Regions from separate parts of the Butyrivibrio sp. FC2001 genome, predicted to be linked through region 2. Evidence: predicted binding sites of a transcription regulator. Region 2 holds the regulator's gene; the other holds the start of a gene.
The links. Region 2 encodes NrdR, which represses ribonucleotide reductase genes. Its sites were predicted from a motif close to CACAANATNTTGTG; they were not measured.
Positions count from the first base shown of each region.

Region 1: the regulator NrdR is predicted to act here: its motif matches at 3,119-3,132, upstream of nrdD (anaerobic ribonucleoside-triphosphate reductase).

Region 1 covers NZ_AUJH01000022.1:42,649-48,579, forward strand. Annotated here, with positions in the region: gene trmB (tRNA (guanosine(46)-N7)-methyltransferase TrmB) at 1-361, shown strand, start outside; gene trxA (thioredoxin) at 418-741, shown strand; gene G601_RS0111055 (hypothetical protein) at 836-1,756, shown strand; gene G601_RS0111060 (hypothetical protein) at 1,747-2,199, opposite strand; gene murI (glutamate racemase) at 2,231-3,064, shown strand; gene nrdD (anaerobic ribonucleoside-triphosphate reductase) at 3,195-5,411, shown strand; gene nrdG (anaerobic ribonucleoside-triphosphate reductase activating protein) at 5,413-5,931, shown strand, end outside.
Region 2 covers NZ_KE384134.1:138,751-144,681, reverse strand. Annotated here, with positions in the region: gene G601_RS0119680 (putative peptidoglycan glycosyltransferase FtsW) at 1-554, shown strand, start outside; gene G601_RS0119675 (cell division protein FtsQ/DivIB) at 567-1,364, shown strand; gene ftsZ (cell division protein FtsZ) at 1,443-2,705, shown strand; gene nrdR (transcriptional regulator NrdR) at 2,900-3,412, shown strand; gene G601_RS0119660 (ABC transporter substrate-binding protein) at 3,491-5,101, shown strand; gene G601_RS0119655 (ABC transporter permease) at 5,175-5,931, shown strand, end outside.

The sequences.
Region 1 (5,931 bases), on a different contig from region 2:
AATGGAAGCTGAGATCATTACAGAGGTCTTTGAGGAGAATGAAGTAGACAGGATTTACCTTAACTTTTCAGATCCCTGGCCCAAGGACAGACATGCTCAGAGAAGACTTACATCAAGTACTTTTCTTAGAAGATATGATCAGATATTAAAAAAAGACGGACAGTTGGAATTTAAAACAGATAACAGAGGCCTTTTTGATTTTTCACTTATGGAGCTGAATACTGCAGGCTGGCATGCAGAGGCAGTTACATATGATCTTCATAATGATTCATCCATGAATGAAGGTAACATAATGACAGAATATGAGGAGAAGTTTTCCGCAAAAGGAAATCCGATCTTCAAATATATTATCAAGCGGTAGGGTTGTTACATTATTTTATGCAAAGCGATAGTACTTATCGCGGAAAGAGGTGGACGATGGCTGAGTACACATTTACAACAGACAACTTTGAGGAAGAAGTTCTCAACAGTAAGCTTCCGGTTCTTATTGACTTTATGGCTGACTGGTGCGGACCTTGCAAGATGATGGCTCCTATGATTGACGAGTTTGCCAAGGAGTATGACGGAGAGCTTAAGGTTGGCAAGATAAACGTGGATGAGCAGCCTGAGATTGCTCAGAAATACGGAGTTATGTCCATTCCTATGTTTGCTTTTATTAAGGATGGCGAGCTTGTAGATCAGGCAGTTGGCGCACAGAGCAAGGCTAAGTTGCAGAGCATGATCGACAAGGTTGTTTCTTGAATGTAATTAAATTAAATTATGTGATAATATAGAGTTCGGGTAGACAACCAGGTCTGCCCGAGCTGTTTTTAATTTACTGGAAATTATTTTTTATATGGGGGAGATGTTGACCAAGGGATTTCCCGGAGGAGAAGTCATGTCGGACAATATCAGGAATTTTAACGACTACAGAAAAAAGATAATAAATGACGAACAGGCAACAGAGGAAATAGATATTGAGATTCAGGATCCGCTGGATTTTTTAAGTGCAGAGGAGAGAGAAGAATACTACAGAACACAGCATGAAGCCATGGACAGGGAAAGAGAAAGCCTCAGCGAGGATTCGGATGAGTTTTATCTGGATGAGGATTTTGAGGTAGAGTACGAAGAACCTGTGAGAGAACCTGAAAGCCCCAGGGCTGAAAGCAGTAAGAGAGAATCTGCAAGAGAAAGATCTGAAAGCAGAGACAGAGAACCTGCTCCTTCTAAAAAGGAGAGACGACCTGAACCCAAGAAGGAAAAAAAGCGTTCTGAGCCTCCTAAGAAAGAGAAAAGAAGGCCTGAACCCAAAAAAGAAAAGCAGGAATTTATTAGGAAAAAGCACCGTAAGGAAGTAGAAAGAAGAGATACTGAAGACGATTACGATGATGAAGAGAATGAATTTCTTCCTCTTTTAATAGTAAGGATTTCTTCTATTATTACTGGTATCGTAATACTGGTACTGATTGGAATGATCTTAAAGAATAAGGTATATGACAAATACTTTGTGCCAGATCCTGACGAAGAGACCACCACTGAAACGGTTGTGGGAGAGCTTGCCGGCTATACCAAGACCGGTGATAAGATCGTAACTACTGCAGACCTTAATCTTAGAAATACACCCAGCACTGCAAGTGATGACTTTATTGTAGTTCAGGTACCGCAGGGCACCGTCCTTGACAGAGTTGCTGTCAGCGATGACGGTGAGTGGGCACAGATTCAGTACGAGGGACAGCTTTTATTCTGTGTTATGAAATACGCTCAGGTTCAGGAATAAAAGTTGTGGATCCAGGAGCAGAATCCATCAAGAGCATCTGAAATGTCATCCTTTTGCATGCACAAGGAATTGATTTTATCAAAGATCTCGTCAGATGTGATTTTATTATCCAGGGCAGATGAGAGTTTATCTGCATTGGTTTTTTCGAGGGCATTTACATCCATATGAATAAGAATATCCTCATAGAGTTGTTCAACGCTTGTGAACAGATGGGGATATTTTTTGCGGATGTAGGAAAACTCATCGAGATAGCTTTCTCTTCTCTGAAGAAGGAAAAGAATATAAACCGGCTCGAAGATTTCACGAGGCTCTATTTCTTCCATATAAGAACCGTCCTCGTAGTCAAGACCGGATGCGTAGTATTCACATACCTCCTGTACAAGGGAGCTTACGTGTGAGTCGTCATATAATTTTTGTAATTCGAGTGTAAATGATTCTTTCATAATTAATAATGATACAACAACGAGGAACGATATGCGAATAGGAATTTTTGATTCCGGTATAGGCGGACTATCAGTTTTACATGAGGCTTACCACAGATTTCCCGATGAGGAATATATTTTTTATGCAGATACCAGGCACGTACCCTATGGAACCAAGTCTGAGGATGAGATAAAGGGATATGTGGATGGCATAGTGCGCTTTCTTATAGAAAAGAAGGTGGATGCTATCGTAATAGCCTGCAATACTGCTACAAGTGTAGGCGCTTCCATGGTAAGACAAAAATACGATCTTCCCATACTTGGTATGGAGCCCGCAGTTAAGCCTGCAGTGGAGGAGTCTCCCGAGGATGAAAGAAGAATCCTTGTTATGGCAACTCCCGTTACCTTAAGAGAGAAGAAGCTTGAGATGCTTCTTAACAGAGTGGATATAGGGCACAAGGCTGATCTTCTTGAGATGCCGGGACTCGTAACCTTTGCTGAAAAAGAAGAATTTGAAGGTGATGAGGTGAGGGAATATATAAGGCAGCGCTTTAAGACTCTTGATGCTTCAGACACAAAATATAGTGGTCTTGTTCTTGGCTGCACTCATTTTAATTATTTTAAGCCTTTATATAAGGAAATTCTCGGTGACAACATACATCTTATAGATGGAAATCACGGAACAATCAATCATCTTGGGGATGTTATGGGGTTAAAAGCTAAAAACACTCCGGATAATGAGATCATTTTTAATGAACCACAAGATATAGTGGTTAGATTCAAGACGACATACTACGAGTCAGGAGACGAAATAACGGATACCGTAAGGCTCTCAAAATACCTCAGAATGCTGAGCAGGCTTGAGTTTGTGAGAAATTTTCGCTAACGATAAATTGTTACTTGATTTATACAATATAATGTATTATAGTTTATATATAGCCACAAGATATAGTTTCGGGTGGCTATTATTTTTCTAAAAATTTAAATTTATTCATATATTTCCAGGGGGTTAACCAGTGAAGATTATAAAGAGAAGCGGAAAAGAAGTTACTTTTGATGGCTCAAAAATTTTGGCAGCTATCGAGAAAGCAAATAAGGAAGTGACTCCGGATCAGAGCTTGTCTGACGATCAAATTAAAAATATCGGCGCGCAGGTAGAGGAGAAGTGCGGAAAGCTTACCAGAGCTGCCAGCGTAGAAGAAATCCAGGATATGGTTGAGGATGGCCTCATGCAGTCCGGGAAGTTCGAGGTTGCCCGTAAGTATATAACCTATCGTTATCGTCATGCTCTTGTTCGTAAGTCTAATACTACAGACGAGCAGATCATGTCACTTATCGAGTGCAGTAACGAGGAGGTTAAGCAGGAGAACTCCAACAAGAATCCCACTGTAAACAGTGTACAGAGAGATTACATGGCTGGAGAGGTTAGCCGCGATATCACTCGCAGATTCCTTCTGCCCGAGGATGTTGTTAAGGCTCACAAGGATGGAATCATCCATTTCCATGATTCTGACTACTTTGCTCAACATATGCACAACTGCTGTCTTGTAAACCTTGAGGATATGCTTCAGAACGGAACAGTTATTTCAGAGACCATGATCGAGCGTCCCAAGAGCTTTTCAACTGCCTGCAATATTGCTACACAGGCTATTGCACAGATAGCAAGCTCACAGTACGGCGGACAGAGTATCACTCTTTCACACCTTGTTCCTTTTGTAGATGTCAGCAGACAGAAGTTCAGAAGAGAAGTGCGCCAGGAATTCATCGATGCACACATGGAAGCAACAGATGAGCAGATAAAAGAGATTGCTGAGATGCGTGTCCGCAAGGAAATCGAGCGCGGTGTTCAGGTTATCCAGTACCAGGTTATCACATTAATGACAACCAATGGACAGGCACCTTTCATCACAGTATTTATGTATCTTGACGAGGTTCCTGAAGGACAGCTCAGAGATGACCTTGCACTTGTTATCGAGGAGATGCTCAAGCAGAGAATCACAGGTGTTAAGAATGAGAAGGGAGTTTATATTACTCCTGCATTCCCTAAGCTTATTTATGTTCTTGATGAGGACAATATCAAGGAGGGTACACGTTACTGGTACCTCACTCAGCTTGCTGCAAAGTGCACTGCTAAGAGAATGGTTCCGGATTACATCTCTGCAAAGAAGATGAAGGAATACAAGGGCGGCGACGTTTATCCCTGCATGGGATGTAGAAGCTTCCTTACAGTAGACAGTGAAGATACTAATGAGGGACTTTGCAACAAGGGCAATATCTCCAAGGCTCAGAACTACAACGAGGGTGAGCACAAGTATTACGGACGTTTTAACCAGGGTGTTGTTACTATAAATCTCGTTGATGCAGCCTGCTCTTCAGGCGGTGACGAGGAGAAATTCTGGGAGATCATGGAAGAGCGCACAGAGCTTTGCAAAAAGGCATTAATGTGCAGACATAACCGTCTTCTTGGAACTCCTTCAGATGTAGCACCTATTCTTTGGCAGAACGGTGCCCTTGCAAGACTTAAGAAGGGAGAGACAATTGATAAGCTCCTTTATGGCAACTATTCAACAATCTCTCTTGGATACGCAGGTCTTTGTGAATGTACTAAATTCATGAAGGGCGTTACACATACAGATCCCGCTGGAAAGGATTTTGCACTCAGAGTTATGCAGTTCATGAATGACAAGTGTGCAAAGTGGAGAAAGGAAACAAACATCTCCTTCAGTCTGTATGGAACACCACTTGAGTCTACTACTTACAAATTTGCCAGAGCACTTCAGAAGCGCTTTGGAATGATTCCTGGAGTAACAGACAGGAACTATATTACAAATAGTTATCACGTTCATGTAACTGAGAAGATCGATGCCTTCACAAAGCTCAAGTTTGAGTCTGAGTTCCAGGCACTTTCTCCGGGAGGAGCTATCAGCTATGTAGAGGTTCCTAACATGAACAACAACATTGAGGCCGTTCTTTCTGTAATGCAGTATATTTATGAGAATATAATGTACGCCGAGCTCAATACAAAGAGTGATTATTGCCAGTGCTGTGGCTATAATGGCGAGATACAGATCGAGAATGACATCGATGGTAAGTTGATCTGGAAGTGCCCTAACTGCGGTAACACTGATCAGTCCAAGATGAACGTGGCAAGACGTACCTGTGGATACATTGGAACCCAGTACTGGAACCAGGGTAGAACACAGGAGATAAAAGAAAGAGTATTGCACCTTTAATATGAATTACGCTGAGATAAAAACTACAGACATTGCAAATGGAGTAGGAATCAGGACATCTCTTTTTGTATCGGGATGTACTCACCACTGCAAGGGCTGCTTTAACGAGGAAACATGGGATTTTAATTTCGGAAAGCCCTTCACGAAGGAAGTGGAGGACGAGATAATTGAATCCTTGCGCCCTGATTTTGTAAAGGGGCTTACAATCCTTGGTGGTGAGCCCATGGAAGTAGTTAATCAGAAGGCTCTTCGCCCTTTTATTGAGAGGGTAAAAAATGAGCTTCATGATAAAAATATCTGGATTTATTCCGGATATGTGTGGGAAGAGCTTAATGACAAAAACAATAAGCGCTGCCACAGTGAGGACACGGAAGCAATTTTATCCATGATTGATACTCTTGTGGACGGAGAATTTGTTATCGACCTTAAAAATATCTCACTAAAATTCAGAGGTTCATCGAACCAGAGAATCATAAAGGTTCAGGATACATTAAAAGAAGGAAAGATAGTTCTTTCTGAA
Region 2 (5,931 bases):
TTGCATTTGCAGCGGCAGGAGCGGCAGGAGTTGTTGCATTGGTTGTAAAGGCCGGCTATCACAGCGAGCTGAACTTCCGTTTTGCCCGTATCCTTGCTTGGCTTGATCCTGAAGCATACGTAAACGACAAGGGATATCAGACCCTGCAGTCACTTTATGCCATCGGTTCCGGCGGATTATTCGGCAAGGGACTTGGTGAAAGTATGCAGAAGCTTGGATTTATTCCCGAGGCTCAGAACGATATGATCTTTTCAATTATCTGCGAAGAGCTTGGTATCGTCGGAGCTATCGCTGTAATGCTTATGTTCATCGTTCTCATCTACAGAATGATGATTATTGCCCAGAACGCACCTGATATGTACGGCGCACTTCTTGTTATCGGAGTTATGGCCCACATCTCAATTCAGGTTATTCTTAATATCGCAGTTGTAACCAATACAATTCCCAACACGGGAATCACACTCCCCTTCATAAGCTATGGCGGAACCGCCGTGCTTTTCCTCCTTACGGAGATTGGAATTGTATTCAACGTCGCAAGGCATATTGAAGTCTGAAGGTTAGGGTAAATGGCTAAGAAGCGCAGAAGATTAAAAAAAAGAAAGGTACAGACTCCTCGAATGTCCTTCGGGGAGCTGTTTTTTCTTCATAAAAGCCTTTTTATAATAGGCGCTGTGCTGATTGTGATCCTTATCGGATTATTCTCGGCTTTTTTGCATGTCTCCAAGACCTACACGATAACAAATGTCTATGTCGAGGGTAATATCCACTACACGGACGAAGAGATCATGAACATGATAATGACGGATAACCTCAGCAAGAATTCGATTTATCTGTCCATGAAGTATAAAAACAAGGACATAACAGGCATTCCCTTTATCGAGAAGATGGACGTAGAGGTCCTTGCACCTGATACGGTCAGGATAAATGTCTATGAAAAGGCAGTAGCGGGCTACGTTAAGTACCTGGACAGATATATCTACTTTGACAGAAACGGATATGTGGTCGAGACCTCGAAGGACCCTTCCGATGATGTTCCGCTTGTACTTGGACTGAGCTTTGACTATATAGTCCTTCATGAGAAGCTTCCCGTTGAAAATGAAGAGGTTTTTGCTGAAATTCTTGATATTACACAATTACTTAATAAATATGACCTGAATGCAGATAAAATCTTCTTTGACAGCGATTATCACCTTTATGTTTATTTCGAAAATGTAGAAGTTAGTCTCGGAACTAATGACAACATAGATGAAAAAGTGATACAATTACAATACATTTTGCCGGAACTCCAGGGAAAGAGCGGCATCCTTGAAATGTCAGAATATGATGAGAATACTCAGAATATAACTTTTGAAGAAAAAAATTAATTTTCAAGGTTGTAAATTGTATAAAATAATTATAAAATGGCTTGTAGGAGTTTTAGGTTATGAAGGAGGAGCACTATCTTGCTTGAACTTAAGTCAAATGAGGCTGAATCCGGTGCCAAGATTATCGTTGTTGGGGTTGGTGGCGCAGGAAATAACGCTGTAAATAGAATGGTAGAAGAAAATATTTCCGGTGTTGAATTCATCGGAATTAATACGGATAAGCAGGCTTTGCAGCTTTGCAAGGCACCCAAGCTTTTGCAGATTGGCGAGAAGCTGACCAAGGGTCTTGGAGCAGGCGCTAAGCCTGAGATCGGTCAGAAGGCCGCAGAGGAGAGCAAGGAAGAGATTACCGAAGCACTCAAGGGCGCTGACATGGTCTTTGTTACCTGCGGAATGGGTGGCGGTACCGGTACAGGTGCAGCTCCTGTTGTTGCGAGCATAGCTAAGGATATGGGTATTCTTACGGTAGGCGTTGTTACAAAGCCTTTCGCTTTCGAAGCTCGTGTTCGTATGCAGAATGCACTCTCAGGTATCAACACAATTAAGAACAATGTAGATACTCTTATCGTTATTCCTAACGATAAGCTTTTACAGATTGTTGACAGACGTACAACAATGCCCGATGCACTTAAGAAGGCTGATGAAGTTCTTCAGCAGGCAGTGCAGGGTATCACAGACCTTATCAATGTACCGGCAGTAATCAACCTCGACTTTGCTGACGTACAGACAGTAATGAAGGATAAGGGAATCGCTCATATCGGTATTGGATCCGGTAAGGGTGATGACAAAGCTGCAGACGCAGTTAAGATGGCAGTTGAGTCTCCTCTTCTTGAGACAAAGATCGATGGAGCTTCCAATGTTATCATCAATGTTTCCGGTGATATCACACTTATGGACGCTTCAACCGCATCTGATTATATTAGAAATCTTGCAGGCGATGATGTTAATATCATCTTCGGTGCTATGTATGACGAGTCAATGTCTGATACATGTAACATCACAGTTATTGCTACAGGTATCGATGACAAGGCAAACGTCATGCCGGCAAGACCTGCTGCAAAGCCCGTAGCAGCACCTCAGCAGCCTACAGCTGCTCCTGTTACACCCGGTGCAGCACCTCAGCAGGCACAGGTTCAGCCGCAGGTACAGCCTCAGGTTCAGCAGATCGCTCCTGAGCCGACTATCGATACACTTCGTCCGGTTCAGTCAGCACAGACACAGAGACCTGTTGGCGTACAGCAGCCTACAAGACCTGCATCAGGACTTAACCGTACTCCTGAAGTAAGAAGCTCTGTAGAAGCTAAGAGCCTTAAGATTCCGGATTTCTTACAGAAGAAATAAAAATTAACGATTTTACGAGCAGTTGCTTAGCAACTGCTCTTTTTGTTTGCGCGTTTTTGTGAATTTTATGCGCGATTTTGCAATTTTTATATAGAAAATTGCGATTATAGATGTTACAATAACTTGTGTGGGTTTAGAATTTATACCCTAAATATTGATTTTAGATGTGCAAGATGCACAGAAAGGTTAATGCTATGAAGTGTCCTTTTTGCGGTAAAGACAACACTCGTGTAATTGACTCAAGACCTGCGGATGAAAACACATCCATCAGACGCAGACGTGTTTGCGATTCCTGCGGTAAGAGATTCACAACCTATGAGAAGGTTGAGACTATTCCGCTTATTGTTATCAAGAAGGATAACAATCGTGAACCCTATAATCGTGCGAAGATTGAAGCAGGTGTGCTCAGAGCATGCCATAAGAGACCTGTAAGCGCAGAACAGATTACCGCTATCGTTGACGCTGTGGAGACAGAGGTTTTCAATCTTGAGCAGAAGGAGATTCCCAGCAGAATTATCGGTGAGCTTTGCATGGAGAAGATGAAGAATCTTGATCCGGTAGCTTATGTTAGATTCGCTTCTGTTTATCGCGAGTTCAAGGATGTTAATACCTTCATGGATGAGCTTAAGATCGTCCTTGAGAAGGAAGAAGAGGGAGTCATTACTGACGCCACAGATAAAAACACACCTTTGCTGAAAAAAGAGTAATGCTTTGTTGACATATCAGACTTCTTTCCGTATAGTTTTATAGGACAAAAAACTAAATAAAGAAAGAAGGATTGTAACATGATAAAGAAAAGTATTGGAAGGAGAAGCCTTTCATCTCTTTTAGTTGTGTTAACGACACTGACTCTTACATTGAGTGGATGCTCAAGTAAAAAGGCAGAGGAGTCTACCCCGGATGTAACTAATGCGACCGAGACAGCTAGTTCTACTACGGACAGTAAAACGGAGAGCGCTGATAACACCGCAGGAGCAGATGATCTTTCTAAGATTACCGTAGGTATCCCTCAGGATATTGACAGTATGGATCCGCACATTGCAAAATCGGCGGGAACCAGAGAGGTACTGTTTAATGTATACGAGGGACTTGTAAAGCCTGATCAGGATGGTAATCTTCAGCCTGCTATAGCCAGTGAGTATACAATTTCTGAAGATGGAATGACTTATACCTTCACACTCAGAGATGGAGTAAAGTTCCATGATGGAAGCACGGTTACGGCAGAGGATGTTAAATATTCTATAGAGCGTAATGCCGGTACCGATGGAACAGATCCGTTGATATCGGCTTTTTCTAATATTGATAAAGTCGAGATCCAGGATGACTCCACAATTGTAATGACACTTAAGGAAGCAAACACAGAGTTCTTGGCATACATGACAGTAGCTATTATCCCTGCTTCCAACGAGGATCCCGAGGGTAACCCCATCGGAACAGGCCCTTATAAGTTTGTATCACGTTCACCTCAGGAAAACATAATACTTACAAAGTTTGATGAGTATTGGGGCGAGCCCGCATACATCGCAGACGTAACACTTAAGATTGAAGCTAACCCTGATTCAGTTGTTATGGATCTTGAGGGTGGATCAATTGATATGTATGCCCGCGTAACATCAGCTCAGATGTCTCAGATTTCAGACAAGTTTGATGTTTATGAAGGAACAATGAACCTTGTTCAGGCTCTTTACCTGAATAACGCAGAGGCGCCTTTTGATAACGAACAGGTACGTCAGGCCCTTTGCTACGCAATCGATCCTCAGACCATCATGGACTTTGTATCAGATGGTAAGGGAACTGAGATTGGAAGTAGTATGTTCCCTTCATTTGGAAAATACTTTGATGCATCACTTAACGATACCTACAACCAGGATATCGAGAAGGCTAAGGAGCTCCTTGCAGAGGCAGGATATCCTAACGGATTTGATTTCACAATAACTGTTCCTTCAAACTACACACAGCATGTTGATACAGCACAGGTGCTTGTAGAGCAGTTCAAGGAGATCGGCGTAAACGCAACAATCCAGGAGGTTGAGTGGAATTCATGGCTTGATGATGTTTACACAAACCGCAACTTCCAGTCAACTGTTGTTGGTGTAGACGCTTCTACACTTACAGCTTATGCACTTCTTAGCAGATTCAGATCTGATGCTCATAACAACTTCATGAACTTCAATGATGCTGATTATGATGCAGCATTAGATGCAGCTGTTGCAGCTACAGATGATGATGAGAAGACCAAGAACTACAAGGAATGCGAGAAGATTCTTGCAGAGAAGGCAGCTAATGTTTACATTCAGGACCTTCCGGAGTTTGTAGTACTTAACAAGAAATTTACAGGATATACATTCTATCCGCTTTACGCGCAGGATTTAGCAAAGATTAAGCCTGCACAGTAACACTGGGCGAGTTTTTTTAAGACTGGTGTACTACATTATTAAAAAAAAGAGGAACACGCATATGAGATATATATTGAAAAAAGTTTTGAGCATGGTGCTTACTTTATTCGTTGTATCTTTGTGCGTGTTCCTTGCTTTTAGTCTAATCCCCGGTGATCCTGTCACCAGAATGTTCGGTACAGAGGCAACACCCGAACTTATAGCACAGTACAGAGAGAAGCTGGGCTTCAACGATCCGCTTCTTGTCAGATATTTTCGTTGGTTTTTCGCATTTTTGCAGGGAGACATGGGAACCTCCTATGATTACAAGATGCCTGTAGCAGGCATGCTTGCTGAAAAGATCCCGATCACACTTACCCTCGCGGTAATGTCCTTTGTTATCATGGTCATCATTTCAATTCCGCTTGGAATCTACACTGCCAAGTATGAGAACGGAATAATTGATCATGTCATTTCGGTTATTAACCAGATCATGATGGCTGTACCGCCATTTTTCTCAGGAATATTATTGACCTTCTTTTTCGGCGTTATCCTTAAGATTTTTACGCCGGGAGGTTTTGTATCATATACCAAGGATCTTGAAGGATTCTTGAAATACCTTATTTTGCCCGCATTTGCCATAGCTCTTCCAAAGGCAGCCATGGCTACAAAGCTCCTCAGAGGCTCCGTTATCGAGGAAGCAGGTAAGGACTACACAAGAACTGCGTACAGCAGAGGTAATACCACCAATGCTGTTCTTTATCTTCATGTTTTGAAAAACGCCATGATCCCCGTAATTACCTTTATGGGAATGGCACTTGCAGATATGGTTGCCGGAAGTATAGTAATTG